DNA from 3 places in the Senegalia sp. (in: firmicutes) genome. Region 1 is predicted to be linked to each of the others. Evidence: riboswitches for the same ligand, from Rfam matches in the RefSeq annotation. Region 1 holds a riboswitch; each other region holds the start of a gene.
What was found. A riboswitch is a leader RNA that binds a small molecule or an ion and turns the genes downstream of it on or off. The one in region 1 is predicted to bind cobalamin.
Positions count from the first base shown of each region.

Region 2: another riboswitch for cobalamin. It lies ahead of ACTHUW_RS05180 (energy-coupling factor ABC transporter permease); the one in region 1 lies ahead of ACTHUW_RS09830 (ABC transporter substrate-binding protein).
Region 3: another riboswitch for cobalamin. It lies ahead of ACTHUW_RS05015 (sirohydrochlorin chelatase); the one in region 1 lies ahead of ACTHUW_RS09830 (ABC transporter substrate-binding protein).

Region 1 is NZ_JBQCYD010000038.1:8,568-14,263, forward strand. Features, by position in the region: gene ACTHUW_RS09825 (restriction endonuclease PLD domain-containing protein) at 1-941, shown strand, start outside; cobalamin riboswitch at 1,247-1,429, shown strand; gene ACTHUW_RS09830 (ABC transporter substrate-binding protein) at 1,547-2,599, shown strand; gene ACTHUW_RS09835 (FecCD family ABC transporter permease) at 2,592-3,587, shown strand; gene ACTHUW_RS09840 (ABC transporter ATP-binding protein) at 3,591-4,379, shown strand; gene bchH (magnesium chelatase subunit H) at 4,389-5,696, shown strand, end outside.
Region 2 is NZ_JBQCYD010000013.1:47,300-52,995, reverse strand. Features, by position in the region: gene ACTHUW_RS05185 (PTS fructose transporter subunit IIABC) at 1-1,196, shown strand, start outside; cobalamin riboswitch at 1,218-1,394, shown strand; gene ACTHUW_RS05180 (energy-coupling factor ABC transporter permease) at 1,504-2,232, shown strand; gene ACTHUW_RS05175 (energy-coupling factor ABC transporter substrate-binding protein) at 2,216-2,494, shown strand; gene cbiQ (cobalt ECF transporter T component CbiQ) at 2,481-3,161, shown strand; gene ACTHUW_RS05165 (energy-coupling factor ABC transporter ATP-binding protein) at 3,170-3,964, shown strand; gene ACTHUW_RS05160 (cobyric acid synthase) at 4,000-5,442, shown strand; gene cbiB (adenosylcobinamide-phosphate synthase CbiB) at 5,444-5,696, shown strand, end outside.
Region 3 is NZ_JBQCYD010000013.1:19,262-24,957, reverse strand. Features, by position in the region: gene ACTHUW_RS05035 (radical SAM protein) at 1-601, shown strand, start outside; gene ACTHUW_RS05030 (PqqD family protein) at 588-890, shown strand; gene ACTHUW_RS05025 (MATE family efflux transporter) at 887-2,248, shown strand; partial or broken gene ACTHUW_RS05020 (ISL3 family transposase) at 2,582-2,724, shown strand; cobalamin riboswitch at 2,890-3,068, shown strand; gene ACTHUW_RS05015 (sirohydrochlorin chelatase) at 3,173-3,538, shown strand; gene ACTHUW_RS05010 (precorrin-2 dehydrogenase/sirohydrochlorin ferrochelatase family protein) at 3,541-4,155, shown strand; gene hemC (hydroxymethylbilane synthase) at 4,127-5,696, shown strand, end outside.

The DNA.
Region 1 (5,696 bases):
TTGCTAGAGTGCTATCAACTGAATATCAAAAGATAATTCGTGAAACTCTTTTACAAGCTAATAATATTGATAAAGCGAAATTTATAGATAAACTAAATGAAGTTATTGAAATTGATGGATTTGAATATGATGATGAAAAATTTAAAGAACTACTTTCTATACATGATGATAAGGATGATTTTGATATATTAAATCAATATAGACCAAGAACATCCATATCTACAAGTACACTTTTCACAGGAAGCACAGGACTAACTTTAGAAAGTGAATTAAGAAGAGAGATAAGAACTTCAGATGAAATTGACTTATTAATCTCTTTTATTAAATACAGTGGTTTGAGGCTTATTTATGAGGATTTAGTTGAATTTACAAGGAAAAATAAACTTAGAGTAATTACTACTTCATATATGGGAGCCTCAGATTATAAAGCTATATTAAAATTAGCAGAACTACCAAACACAGAAGTTAAGATTTCTTATGATACTGAGAGGACCAGATTACATGCAAAAGCATATCATTTTAAAAGACATACTGGATTTTCTACAGCTTATATAGGTTCATCAAACTTATCTAATCCAGCTTTATCAAATGGTTTAGAGTGGAATATTAAAGTATCAGAATATACTTCTAAAGATGTACTCTATAGTTTTACTAAGTCATTTGAAACTTATTGGAATGATGAAGAATTTAAAACTTTTAAATCTAATGATGAAAAGAATAAAAAGGATTTAAAGAAATCACTAAGTATTAAAGAAAGAAATAACAAACCATATATATTTTTTGATTTAAATCCATATTCACATCAAAGAGAAATATTAGAAGAGTTAAGATTAGAACGAAAAGAATATGGTTCTTATAGAAACCTAGTAGTAGCTGCAACAGGGGCTCGTGTCATAATAGTGATGGGTGCAATATTCAAGGGTTTCAGGAACTTTAAATAAATATAATTCATACGTTGGTTAGAGTAATTAGGACATAATTGTTGTAAGCAGTGCATGATAAGTAAGACTTTTATTCTTTAATAATTTATAATTGAACATCTTGGATCTATATCTTTGTACATGGAGTGATTTACAATTTGGTAATTCCTAATACGGCTTATAAGAACTTATAGAATTCATAATTAAAAAGAAGTAACACATATAAAAAAATCATGGGTTTTATAAATTGTATATAAAATATAGGAGCTCAAATATGTTAATTTAATTGCAAAAAGTTTATTAATGTGCTAGTATTTAAATAGAAAATTAAATATTAATTTTTAGGTTTATATATCTATTTATTATAATAATAGGGAAATTGGTGAAATTCCAATACAGCCCCCGCTACTGTAATGAGGACGAAATCAAAATAACCACTGGTAAACTGGGAAGGTTTTGAAAGTAGGATGAATCAGAGTCAGGAGACCTGCCTAGAAATGTAAGTATCCTTCGGTGGGAAGGTGTAGCTTTGTGTATAGTTGTATATCTAGGAATAATTATGCGAATCTATGTCCCTGCTGAAAAGTAGGGATTTTTTTGATTGAATTTATTAAGGAGGAGATTTTTTGTATAAAAATAAAAAAATTGTACCCATAATATGCTTGATTGTTTTGATTATTACAGGATGTAGCAATGATAAGGATAGTAGTTTAGGAGGTTTAACTAATGTAAATAGTGCTGAAAAGGTTTCGGACACTGATAAGCCTATAGTCGTTGAAGGTGATGGATTTCCTTTGAAAATCAGTGATTATATGAATGTTGAAACTATAATAGAAGAACCCTTTGAAAACGCAGCAGTTTTATCAGGTACACCATTAAATATTTGGTATGACCTAGGAGGCAAATCAATTTGTAGTTCTAATATATCAGAGAATGTTAGATTGATTCCAGAATATGAAGAAGAGATAAAAAGTCTACCTCAAATAGGACCAGTATATTCTATCAATATGGAAGCTGTTATAGAGCAAAAACCAGACTTTATAATAGCACAAGTAGGAACACAATCCGGACAGGCTAAGAAACTTAGGGATATGGGATTCAAGGTAATTACTACTCATATAAGGGGTTATGAGGATGTACTTTATACATATGAGGCCTTTGGGAAAATCCTTGACCAGGAAAAGCTAGCCATGGACAGAATAAAAGATATTGAAAAACAAAAAAAAGATATAGAATCAAAAGCACCTAAAAATGGAGATACTGTAATTATTTTATATATAACAGGAAATTCATTGGCGGCCAAATTAAATAATAGTATTGCTGGTGATGTGGCAAAAATATTAGGATTAAAAAATATAGCATCAGACTTACCACCGGATACAATAGGATCAGAAAATACGCCATTAGATATTGAATATATAGTAGAAAAAAATCCGGATTATGTGTTAGTAACTAGTATGGTGGGAAGCAATGAAAAAGCCAAAGAAATGATGGACGAAGAGTTTGCTACTAATCCAATTTGGGAAGGTGTAGACGCTGTATCAGAAGATAAAGTCATATATTTACCCCAGCAATATTTCTTATTTAATGCAGGACCATACTATGGAGATGCCATAGAATATATGGCTAGAAGTATATACCCAGAGATATATGGTAATGTGGAGGAATTAGATGAATAGCAAAGTTGGCCTAAGGGATTCAAATAAATTTAAATGGAGCTTTATTTTTATATTAATAGCAATGTTATTTGTGGCATTTTTTATAGGAAATGCAAGGGGAACCCTGGAAGTAGGTATTAATAGAATTATTGAGGTTATCAAAACAAATGATGGAAGCCCAGAAAGGTTGGTAATTTGGAATATAAGATTACCTAGAATGGTATTGGCAGCCCTGGTAGGGGCAAATCTAGCCATGTCAGGTGCCATACTTCAAGGTGTAATGAACAACCCTCTAGCAGACCCCGGAATAATTGGAATAAGTAGTGGAGCTGGACTTTTTGGAATAATAATTTTAGTTATATTTCCAGAATATCAACATCTAGTTCCTATGGCAGCTTTTTTAGGTGCCATGTTAGCAGCTGTTATTATTTATTCCTTGGCATGGAAGGGTGGGATTCAGCCTACAAGGATAATTTTGGCTGGTGTAGCTGTATCAGCACTATTAGGAGCAGGAATATCCGCTATACTTGTATTTTACAGTGATAGAGTTCATGGAGCATTAACATTTATGAATGGGAGTTTGTCGTCGAGAAGTTGGCCAGAGGTACATACAATATTGCCCTATACAATTATAGGAATTATTGTGGCCAATATATTTGCTGAAAAAATGAATATTCTTATTCTTGGAGATGATATAGCTAGGGGAGTTGGACTAAATGTTGAATATACTAGACTAGGATTTACAGCTTTAGCATGCTTATTAGCAGCCAGTGCAGTAAGTGTTGTAGGACTTTTAGGATTTGTAGGATTAATAGTTCCACATAGTATCAGGCTTATAATAGGAAATGATTATAGATATATGATGCCGACATCTGCATTATTAGGAGCTATTTTAGTTATGCTTAGTGATACATTTGCCAGGACTATTATGAGTCCGGTAGAAATACCTGTAGGAATTGTTATGGCAATCCTAGGAGTACCTTTTTTCTTGTATCTATTAAGGAGGTAAAATATGTCTAAGATTATATTGAAAACAGAAAATTTAAAAGTACAGTATAAAGATAAAGTAATAATAAAAAATATTAATTTAGAAATAGAAGAAGGCAAGATATACTCCGTAATAGGACCCAATGGATGTGGTAAAACAACACTTTTAAAATCTCTCACAAGGGCCATTAAGCCAAAGTCGGGGAAGGTTTATTTAGAAGGCGAAGATTTATATAGTATGAGCACTAAATCAATAGCGAGAAAAGTAGGAGTTCTTAGTCAAGGAAGTAATACTCTAAGCGATATATCAGTAAGAGAACTTATTGCATATGGAAGGTATTCTCATAAAAATTGGTGGGAAGGAACTACAAAAGAGGACAAGGAAATAGTAGATTGGGCCATAGAAAGAACTAGTTTAAAAAAATTAGAACATAGAAAGATAAATACAATGTCAGGTGGAGAAAGGCAAAGGGCTTGGATTGCTATGTCTATAGCACAAAAGCCGAGACTTTTATTATTAGATGAACCTACTACTTACTTAGATATATCTCACCAGTTAGAGATAATGGAATTGGTACTTAGTTTAAATAAAGAAGAAGGCTTAACTATATTGATGGTACTTCATGATATTAATCATGCAGCTAGATATTCAGATGAGCTTCTTGTAATCAATAACAATACCCTATACCAACAAGGAGATCCATGGGATATTTTAAAAGGAGATGTACTTAAGGATGTATTTAGAGTAGAAGCTGATATAAGTATGGATCAAGATACCAAGAAGCCCATATTTTATGCTAAAAAAGTTATTTAGGAGGTAATTATGAAAATAGTCTTTGTTACTGTATCTGTTCCAGCAATAAGAGAATTAGTAGAGGTAGGTAAATATATAAATAAAAGATATGAGAATATATTAAACTTAAAACTATATTATGCATATACAAATATGGATAGAGATAAAAGGCAATCTATGGTAAAGGACATTGAAAATTCAGACTTAGTTTTTGTTGACTTAATGGGCAGTGATCCAGATGTGATTTCTACAACATATATAGGATTAGACAACTGTAAAGGTAATGTTGTTCCCTATGGTAATTCAGGAAGGGATTATATGAAATTAGGGAAGTTTACTATGGCAGAAATGGGAAGGGACAAGAATAAAAAAGGTCAAGAAAAGAAAATGGATATGGGAAAAATGAAGAAAATGATGAATATGTCTGAAATGGTAGGAAAGGTTATGCCTGGTAAGATGAGAGATATGAGAAACTATTCCCTTATTATGAAATACTTTAAGGTAGGGGATTATAATAATATACTTAATATGATTTATTTAATATTGAGAGATTATGGCGGCTATGACCAATTGCCTATTCCTGAAGATCCAGTTGAATTAGAAGATATATGCTTATGTGATCCAAGTACAATGAAGTATTTTAAGAATTATAAGGAATTTGAAAAATTAGAAAAGCTGGATAAAGAGAAGAGTACAGTGGCCTTATTGTTCTATGGTCATAGATATCCCATGGATACAACTGTGGCAGTTAACCAAATAAGATTAAGGTTAAAAAAATTTGCCAATGTTATTCCAATAGCCGTTTCGGAAAGCTTTGGTGATGATGAAAATAATATGAGAAAATTATTAATTGATACTGTACCTGTAAAGATTGATTGTATTATTAATTTTATGTCCTTTAGATTATTTGCTGGGCCCATGGGTGGAGATACAGAGCAGGCTGTTGAACTCCTGAAAGATATAGATGCACCTTATATGAAACCTTTTTTTATGTCTAGAAGAACTGAAGAACAATGGAGACAATCAGTTCAAGGAGCTACAACTTCAGAAGTTATGATTTCTGTAATGTTACCAGAACTAGATGGTGCTATAGAGACTATTCCCATAGGAGCAATGGCTGACTTAGGATATAGTGAAGACTTTAAAATACAAGTCAATGAAATTGACCTAATAAAGGATAGATTAGAAGCCTTAGTCAATAAAGTTAAAAACTATACAGAGCTAGGTAGAAAAAGAAATAAAGATAAGAAGGTAGCTATAATATGCTATAACTATCCTCCAGGAGAAGCTAATATATTTGGAGGGGCATTTTTGGACACATTTGAATCTGTGGCTAAT
Region 2 (5,696 bases), on a different contig from region 1:
ATACAAAAGTAGAGATGGATAGATTTGATGGAAAAATAGTTATTCAAACACCAGTATCAGATGCAATAAAGCAACCTGGTGCTCTTATAGAAAGAGGATTAGTTGAGGATGGAAAAGTGTATAAGACAAAAGGTAAATCACAATCATCAACTACTGAAGGCGGTGGAGTAGGAAAAGGAATATATAGAAATCTGATGAATGGTGTATCAAACATGCTACCCTTTGTAGTAGGTGGAGGAATACTTATAGCCCTAGCATTTTTATTTGATTTTAACAATGCAGGAGCAGGAGATTATGGTTCTGGCAATGAAATTGCTGCATTTTTTAACACATTAGGTGGAACAGCTTTTGGATTTATATTACCAATACTTGCAGGTTACATTGCAAGTTCAATTGGGGATAGGCCAGCTCTAGCACCAGGTTTTGTAGGTGGAGCACTTGCAGCAGATGGAAATGCAGGATTTTTAGGCGCACTTGTAGCAGGGTTTTTAGCAGGATATGTAATAAGGGCACTTAGAAAATTATTTTCTTATTTACCAAAATCACTTGAAGGAATAAAGCCTGTATTATTATTCCCTTTATTTGGAATACTGATAGTAGGAGCTATTATGACCTTTCTTATAGTACCACCAGTAGAATGGCTCAACACTGGATTAAACGATTGGTTGTCTAGTCTTGGAGGAACAAATAGTTTATTATTAGGATTAGTACTTGGTGGAATGATGGCAGTAGACATGGGTGGACCAGTAAACAAGGCAGCATATGTTTTTGGTGTAGCTTCAGTTGCATCAGGAAATGGAGAAATAATGGCATCAGTTATGGCTGGTGGAATGGTGCCTCCACTTGGAATAGCACTTGCTACTACATTATTTAAAGATAGATTTACTTTAAAAGAAAGAGATGCTGGTAAAACTAATTATGTAATGGGATTATCTTTCATAACAGAAGGTGCAATACCTTTTGCAGCGGCAGATCCAAAATCTGTAATTCCTTCAGTAATAGTAGGTTCAGCAATAGCAGGAGGATTATCAGCAATATTTGGAGCATCTTCACCCGCACCACATGGGGGAGTATTTGTATTCCCTGTAGTTACAAATTGGCTATTATATATAGTAGCAATACTAGCAGGATCTATAGCTACAGCAATATTATTAAAATTATTAAAGAAACCAGTTGAATTAGAAGAGATAGAATGATATTATAAATATAAGAATAAAAATTGAATATTAAAATTAGGTTCATGATTTATGATTAATAGGGAAAGAGGTTAGAATCCTCTGCAGCCCCCGCTACTGTAACCATAACGAAATCTCATATCCACTGTTCATTAGAATGGGAAGGAGAGAAAGTAGGATGATGGAAGCCAGGAGACCTGCCTGATTTTACTAAGTTAAACTTCGGAGGGAAGGAGAAACTAGCTAATAAGAATATTTTATAGCTATAAATTTAATCCTACCTCCGTGGTAGGATTTTTATTTTATAAAATATTCGGAGGGGATACATTTGAAAAAGAAGTATTTAGTTTTAGCAGCAGCTTTAGTTTTAATGTTTCTGCCAAGATATGCGAATGCTATGCATATTATGGAAGGATATTTAAGTCCTTTTTGGTCGGTATTTTGGACAATTGTAAGTTTACCATTTGTAATCATAGGTTTTAGAAAGATTTCTAAAATGGTAAAAAAAGATCCAAACAAGAAGATAATAATAGGACTTATGGCAGCATTTGTTTTTGTTCTATCAGCCTTAAAATTGCCATCAGTAACAGGAAGTTCATCTCACCCTACAGGCATAGGACTTGGAGCAGTGCTTTTAGGACCAACACCAATGAGCGTTATAGGGGTAATAGTATTACTTTTCCAAGCCTTGTTACTTGCCCATGGGGGAATAACTACACTTGGAGCAAACACTTTTTCTATGGCCATAGCAGGACCATTTGTAGCATTTGGGATTTATAAATTAACTCAGAAGTCAGGTGCTAGCAAAGGTTTTTCTATATTTTTAGCAGCTGCACTTGGAAATTTGATTACTTATATGGTTACAGCCCTTCAGCTTTCAATAGCACATGCAGGAGCAAGTGAAAGTTTTATGCAGTTATTAGTTAAGTTTTTATCTATATTTGCAATAACACAAATACCCCTTGCAATAGCTGAAGGAATACTTAGTGTTATTTTATACAATTTAATATCTGAGTATAGGAAGGAAGGAGTTTTAGCACATGAAAACCAAATATAAAAATCTATTACTTTTACTCATAGTTTTAATAATTGTAGCACTACCCGTACTTGTGATAAAAGACTCTGAATTTGCAGGAAGTGACTCTTTAGCTGAAGAAGCCATTCCTGAAAGTTATACTCCATGGTTTAGCCCTCTTTGGGAGCCACCAGGGGGCGAAACTGAAACACTCATATTCACATTACAAGGTGCTGTAGGGACAGGTATAATAGCTTACTTCTTAGGTTACATGAAGGGTAAGACCAAAAATGCTAGCAATTGATAAATATGCTTATATAAATAAACTAAGATACTTTAATGATCATATAAAACTGTGGTTTTTTATGATCATGATATCCATAGCACTATTTATGTCTAATACCTATATACATGTAACTATATTTTTTATTATGGGCTTTATTATAGTAGGCTTTGCTAAAGTACCCTTAAAAGCTTATCTTAAAATATATCTACTACCAATTAGTTTCATACTTTTAAGCTTGCTAGCCTTTATATTTATTATCTCAGACACTGATATAAATAGTTTATTTAGCATTAAAATTTCTAATTTTTTTATAGTGATAAGAGAAGATAGCTTACTTAAAGCTATCACTCTTACTACTAGAGCCTTATCTGCTATATCTTGTAGTTATTTTTTGATATTAACTACTCCTTTTAATAACTTAATCAAACTATTATTAAAATATAAGGTACCCATGTTATTAATTGAACTTACAATGCTAACTTATAGATTTATATTTATACTCTTAGAAGAAATATCTTTAATTTATAGAGCTCAAGATTTAAAATTTGGATATAGCAATATTAAAAATAGTTTTAATTCTTTGGGATTGCTTTTAAGGGTGCTTATTGTGAGAATGATTAAAAGGTATGAAGAAATGATAATTTCCCTTGAAAGCAAGAATTATGACAGTCAATTTTATATGTAGGTGAATATATGTTAAAGACAATGGATTTAAATTATAATTATGAAGATGGAAAAGTAGCATTAAAAAATATAAATATAGATTTAAATAATGGAGATAAGATAGGGATAGTTGGTAGCAATGGAGCAGGAAAAACTACCCTTTTTTTAAATTTAATAGGGTATTTAAAACCCAGAAAAGGTCAAGTGCTCTTTAATGATCAAAAAATAAAGTATAACAAAAAATTTCTTAGAAGTTTAAGAAAAGAAGTTGGTATAGTTTTTCAAGAAGCAGATAAACAGATATTTTATTCTAATACTTATGATGATATAGCATTTGCACTTAGAAATTTAAAATATGATGAAGATATTATTAAAAGAAAAGTTGATGATGTAATTAAATTACTTAATATAGAAGAATTTAAAGATAAACCAGTTCATTTTCTAAGTCATGGAGAAAAAAAGAGAGTTGCAATAGCAGGAGTTTTAGCACTAGATTGTAAGATGATTTTTTTTGATGAACCCCTTGCAGGGCTTGATCCTAAGATGTCAGAAAACATGTTAAATACTATGAATGACATCGTAGAAAAGGGCAAAAAAACAGTAGTTTCCAGTCATGATATGGATTTTATATATGAATATTGTGATTATGTATATGTATTAAATAAAGGTGAGATTATAGATGAAGGTATTCCAAGTGAAATATTCTTAAATGATGATACATTAAAAAGAGCTAATTTAAAGGAGCCTTGGCTTGTTAAGATTTATAAAAATTTAGAGACCCCTTTATTTAAAAATGAAAAAGAATTTTATGAATTTAAAAAATAAGTTAGAAGAGGGTGATATTTTTGGCGAAAAATATAATGATACAAGGCACAGGATCTTCTGTAGGTAAGAGTATAATTACAGCTGCACTTTGCAGAATATTTAAAGAAGATGGATATAGTGTATGTCCATTTAAATCTCAAAACATGGCTTTAAATTCATATGTAACCAAAAAGGGCGAAGAAATGGGTAGAGCTCAAGTGGTACAAGCTGAAGCAGCAGGAATAGAGCCAGAAGTTTCTATGAATCCCATACTACTTAAACCTACATCTGATATAGGTAGCCAAGTTATAGTTATGGGTAGGGTTCACAAAACTTTAACAGCAGCTGAATATAGAAAAGAAGTACCCCATATAAAGGAAACAGTTAAAAATGCATATAATGAATTAGATGATAAATTTGATATAATCACTATAGAAGGAGCAGGAAGCCCTGCTGAAATAAATTTACGTGAAAATGATATTGTAAATATGGGATTAGCTGAGATGGTAGATAGCCCTGTGATAATTGTAGGTGATATTGAAAGAGGCGGAGTTTTTGCAAGTATTTATGGAACTATAATGCTAATGGAGCCTGAAGAGAAAGCTCGAATAAAAGGATTTATAATAAATAAGTTTAGAGGCGATATCGAAATATTAAATCCCGGGATAAAAATGTTAGAAAAAAAAATAAATATTCCTTGTCTTGGAGTATTACCTTATACACAATTAAATATTGATGATGAAGATAGTATATCTACTAGATTTTCAAACAAAAAAGAAAATGATATAAATATAGGGGTCATCAAGCTCCCATTTGTATCAAATTTCAGTGACTTTACGCCCTTAGAGATGGAAAGTCGAGTAAGTGTAAGATATATAACAAAAAAAGAAGACTTTGACAATATAGATTTTCTAATTATTCCAGGAAGTAAGAACACCATAAAGGATATGGAATATATCATACAAAGTGACCTAGATAAGTTAATTTATAAAAAGCACAAGGAAGATATTCCTATAATGGGCATATGTGGTGGATACCAAATGTTAGGAGAAGAAATTGCTGATCCTAAGCATATTGAATCTAATATGGATAGAATAAATGGCCTAGGACTTCTTAAAACGAAGACTATTATAAATGAAGTAAAAGATACTTTAAGAGTAGAAGGAATTCTGAGTGGTGAAAGGGTAAGTGGATATGAAATTCACATGGGAAAAACTGAAAGATTTGATTGTAAGCCTTTTATAGAGCTAGAAAATGGCAAGCTTGATGGTGCTATAAATGAAAAAGGCACAGTATATGGAACTTATCTGCATGGTATATTTGAAAATGATAATTTTAGAAGAAATTTAATAGATGAGCTTATAGAAAAAAAGGGACTTAAAAAGAACGATCAAAATATTAACTTTAAAGACATAAAAGAAAATGAGTATAATAAGTTAGCTGATATGACAAGAGAAAACTTAGATATGAAAAAAATAAAAGATATAATAGGAATTTAAAATGACAGAAGTATTTATACTATTATCAGCTATTATATTAGATTTTTTATTTGGTGATCCTTATAATATACCTCATCCTATTATCTATATAGGTAAACTTATTTCATATGTGGAAGAGAGAATTAGAAAATCAAATACTGACCTTAAAAAAGGTGGGGCCTTACTTTTGATATTAGTATTATCTACCGTTTTTATAAGTATTAGCTTGATACTTTTTTTAGCTAATGTAATTCACCCAATATTTAAAACCTTAA
Region 3 (5,696 bases), on a different contig from region 1:
ATCTATAGGCATAGAATATCTTAGTGTAATGGTAGTTTGTTCAACTGGCAGAGCTTCCAATGGTCAATTTATCTTAAGTAAAGATAAATGGTATCCTGTATTTATGAAATTAACAGATATGAAGCTTAAAAACGAAATTAATTTGAATTTCAAAATTATTCCACCTAATGAAAGTAATATATTTTGGATGTTTTATTTTCCATTAAAATATTATAATAAATTAAATCTTTTATATTTATGGAATCAATCTTTAGAACAAAATTCTAGTAATAAACGTGAAATATCTTGCCAAGCTGGTATAAAATCCTGTTCAGTAAATTATAATGGAGACATTTATGGATGTGACTTAATGATTGGTATTAATGAGTTTAAAGCAGGTAATATAAAGAATGAAAGTATAGTCAATATATGGAAACACTCCAAAATTTTCAATAAGTTAAGAGAAATAGAAGTGAAAAACTTAAACGGGAAATGTGCCGAATGTGATTTGAATTGGTGTGGAGGAGGTTGTCGATCATCCGCTTATAACTTAACAAATGACTTGTACGGTTCTGATAACAGCTGTTTTTTTGAGGAGTGTGAACAAATTGAAAGAAATTAATAATTTTAAAATATATGGAGAAAAAGTATTGATAATTAGACGTGAAAAAAAATATTTTCTTATTTTTGATCCAATTGCATTAGAATTCTATACTATGAATGATACCGGAGCAGAAATATTGTATTTTTTAGCTAATGAAAAAAAATATGAAGATTTAATAACTTATTTTTGTGATAAATATCAAGTTTCTATAGCACAGGCTAAATTAACTATAGATAACTTTATAGAAAGTATTCCATTTAAAAATATTATAAATAAAAATCTACTAAACTTCGAGTATATCTCATGATTGATAATGTATTTAAGGGTAGAATTAAAGAATTAAATATTATTGCCTTTCCATTAATATTACAATATATATCATCTATGTTAATTCAAATAGTTGATCAAGCTATGATAGGAAGAATTTCTTTAGAAGCATTTAATGGTATAAATCTAACTTCACAACTACTTTCTTTAATTGTAGGTATATTAGGATACGTAGCTGTTATTTTTAATATGAAGGGTTCTAAAGCTAAAGGCGAAAAAAACAAAAAAGAATATAATATACAATTTAATCAAGCAATATTATTAAGTTTGATTATATCATTACCAATTATGTTAATTTTCATCTTGGCTGGAGACCTTATATTAAAAGCTATTTATGGAATATATGGTGATACTTTGAAGCAATCTTTGATTTTTATTAAGGTAATGATTTTTAATTTACCTATTCAAATGTTATTATTCACATATGGTACTATTTTTAAGATAGAGAAAAAGACAAAATATATTATGTTTTCTTCTATGATTTCTTCTTTGATTAATATTACATTAGATTATATTCTTATATTTGGAAACTTTGGATTTCCGAGATTAGAAACTTTAGGAAATGCAATAGGTTCAATTATTGCAGTTTTAATAAATTTAATTATTTATATCTATCTTTCAAAAAAATATATTAAATATGATTTTTCAAATATAAGAAATCTTTTACAGGGAATTAAAATAAATTTTATTAATATGATTCCATTCATGGGTCAAGAAATATTAGAAGGAAGCATTTTAGGCATACTACTTAATATGATTTTAGTAAAAATAGGAGAATTACAACTAGGATCATATACAATCTTATATCAAATTCTAGGAATAATTACATTACCAATGTATATGTATGGAAATGCTATAATTACAGTTTTAGGAGAAGCAACAGGAAAGAAAAATTTAGAAGATCTCAAAATAATACCTCGTTGTGGAATATCTTTATCTTGTGCAATATATTTTATTTTATCAATTATAGTTATATTATTCAAAAATAAAATTGGAATTTTATATACAGAAAATAAAAATTTAATAAATATGGTCAGTGAGCTTATTATTGCTTTCTTAGCAGTTAATTTCCTTAAATCATTTAGTACAATTTATAGATATAGTTTACAAACAATTGGAAAATCAAAATATGTATTATATGTGAGTTTTATATCAGGATTTATTGCTGTTCTATCTATGTATATATTTTCAATAAAAATGAATTTTGGAATCTATGGTATATTATTAAGTCAAGCTTTAAATTTCATTTTATTATATATTGTTTTTAGCAAAAAATATTATCAATATTTAAAAGGAGATACTTTTTCTAATGTTAATATAATTATCACAAAAACTTAACCTGACAAAAGTATTATATTTGATAATTTAAATTTAACTCTACAATATATTTGTCTATTTGACTATATTTATTAGTAGTTTATATTCTTAGAGTAAAATTATTGTAGACAAGAATTATTTTAAAAATTAAAAAAGATATCTTGAAGATATAATACTTCTAAAGTAGACATTTCTAAGATATATGACTTGATTAAATACATTAAATAAATTTTATTTAATAAAAAGCTAGATAAATTAGATAAGTGGATTTAAGGAGAAAAATTATTTAACATTTTAGGTATCAATAGGTTTATTAATGAAATTTGTAGGGAGGTTGAAGGATTTAAAGACTCAATTATATATGATTATAGTAACGGTTTAGTAGAAGATGCGTAAATAAAATAAAAGTAATTAAAAGAGTCGAGTATAGTAGATGTAGTTTTGAAGCTCTAAGGAAGAAAATTCCTATAATTGAAGAGATGAGTAAATTCGATTAACTATGAAAATAACTTACTTTTAATTGTAAATTAAGGTCCTGTTTCTTTTAAAATGTTAGTGATTGTTTAATTACTTGATTCATGAATTATTTTAAGTTAGATTCTTTAATTTAAATTAATATTTACATCCCCTCCAACAAGTGATATTATAAACTTAACAATAAAAATCGAATATTAAAATTAGGTTCATGATTTATGATTAATAGGGAAAGAGGTTAGATTCCTCTGCAGCCCCCGCTACTGTAACCATAACGAAATCTCACATCCACTATTCATTTTAGAATGGGAAGGAGAGAAAGTAGGATGATGGAAGCCAGGAGACCTGCCTGATTTTATGAAAAGTTAAACTTCGGTGGGAAGGGATTACGAGTATAATATATTAGTATATTTAATCCTACCTTAGTTGTGGGATTTTTTTATGCAAAAATAAATAGGAAAAGGTGATCTAATGAAAAAGGGATTGTTAATTATAGGGCATGGCAGTAGAACAAAAGATGCAAAAAAAGGTTTTATGGAGATGGTAGATATAGTAAGAGAAAGAACTGATGAATATATAGTAAGAGGTGCTTTTATGGAGATATCTGAGCCATTCATACCTCAAGTAGTTGAAGAAATGGTGAATGAAAATATAAAAGATATAATAGTAGTGCCATATTTCCTATATAAAGGAATTCATATAAAAGAAGATATACCTGAGATAATAAAAGGATTAGATGAAAAATATGAAGATGTTAATTTCAAAGTATCTAGCCCACTTGGAACTGTTCCAGCTTTAGCTGATATATTACTTGAGCGTGCAGAAAGCGTTGAGTAAAAATGAATAGTGACTTTTATCCTATTATGTTAAATATAAAGAATAAAAAAATAGCAATAATAGGTGGGGGAAATATTGCATATAGAAAGTTAAAAAAACTAGTGGACTATGATGCAAATATAACTCTTATAGCACCTAATATAAATGAAGAGATTTATAAATATAAAGATAAAATAAGTATTATTAAAGATAAATATAAAAAGACATATATTTTAAATTCATTTTTAGTAATAGCTGCAACTGATGATAAGGTCTTAAATCAAAAGATATCTAATGATTGTAAGGATGAAAATATATTATTTAATAACATAAGTGATATGTATTCTGACTTTATAGTTCCTTCATCTATAAAAAGAGGAGATCTTACAATATCTATTTCAACAAATGGTAAAAGTCCATCTCTTGCAAAAAAGATATGCCTTGAAATAGAAGGAAAATATAATGAAGAATATATTTTAAGATTAAATCTATTAGGTGATATAAGAGAGTTAGTGAAAGAAAAATGTGATGATGAAAATAAAAAAAAGGAAATATTAAAGCAAATAATAAATTTAAGTATTGATGATTTAAAGGAGAGAAAAAAGCTCTATGAAAATAAAGATAGGATCCAGAGGTAGTAAACTAGCCCTTACTCAATCTAAGTGGGTAGTTGAAAGACTAAAAGAAAAAAATCCTAATGTGCAATTTGAAATACAAATAATTCAAACTAAAGGTGATAAATTTAAAGATATGCCTCTACAAAAGATAAATGATAAAGGTTTATTTGTAAAGGAACTTGAGAATGCATTGTTAGATGAAAAAATTGATATTGCAATTCATAGTATGAAAGATATGCCTTCAGCACTACCAAGTGGTCTTAAATTTACAGCTATACCTGAAAGAGAAGATCCAAGAGATGTTCTCATACTTAAAGAAGGATATAGGGATTTAGACTCTTTGCCAAAGGGCGCTAAAATTGGGACAGGTAGTAAAAGAAGAAAATATCAATTATTAGAATATAGGAATGATTTAGAAATAGTTCCTATTAGGGGAAATATAGAAACTAGAATAGCTAAAATTGAAAGTGAAAATTTACATGGAGTAATACTAGCAGCAGCAGGCATACATAGATTAGGCTTACAAGAAAAGATATCAATGTATTTACCGCAAAACATAGTATTACCTTCTCCCAGTCAAGGAGCACTTGCTATAGAAATAAGGGAAGATGATGAAGTAACATTAGAAATGATAAGCTCTATTGCATGTGAACAAACCTGCATACAAGTGGAAGCAGAAAGAGCATTTTTAAAGGGTGTAAATGGAGGCTGCCATAGTCCAATAGGAGCATATGCAAGTATAGATGGTGATCAAATAAGACTTGATGCCTTATTTGGAGATGAAGATGGGAAAAAATTAGTAAGGAAGTCGAAAAAAGGAAGAGTTGACGAGGCTGAAAAATTAGGTTTAGAACTTGCACAATCTGTACTAAAGGAGCTTAAAATGACTAAAGATAAAGTTTATCTTATAGGAGCAGGACCAGGAGATGTAGGTCTTATTACGGTAAAGGGAATGGAAAAATTAAAAGAGGCTGATGTAGTTGTATATGATAGGCTCATAAATGACGATCTTTTAAAAAATGTTAAAGCTTCATGTGAACTGATATATGCAGGTAAAAAGCCAAATAAACATACTATGAAACAAGATGAAATAAATAAAGTCCTTGTAGATAAAGCAAAGGAAGGAAAAGTAGTAGTAAGGTTAAAAGGTGGAGACCCTTATGTATTTGGTAGAGGTAGTGAAGAAGGTGAAGAACTACACAAGAATCAAGTAGAGTTTGAAGTAATTCCAGGAATAACCTCTGCAATAGGAGGCCTTACTTATGCAGGAATTCCAATAACTGCTAGAAATATTTCTACTTCATTCCATGTATTTACAGGACATTTTAGTGATGATGAAAAAGCATTTGATTTTGAATCTATAGCTAAATTAAATGGCACCTTAGTATTTTTGATGGGAATGAAAAATTTAGAAAAAATAACAAAGGGATTAATGGAAAAAGGAAAGGATCCATCGACGCCAGTTGCCATAATAAACTGGGCAACTACAGCAAGTCAAAAGGTAATTACAGAAAGACTTGATAGAATATATGAGTATTCAATAGAAAAAAATATGAAGCCAC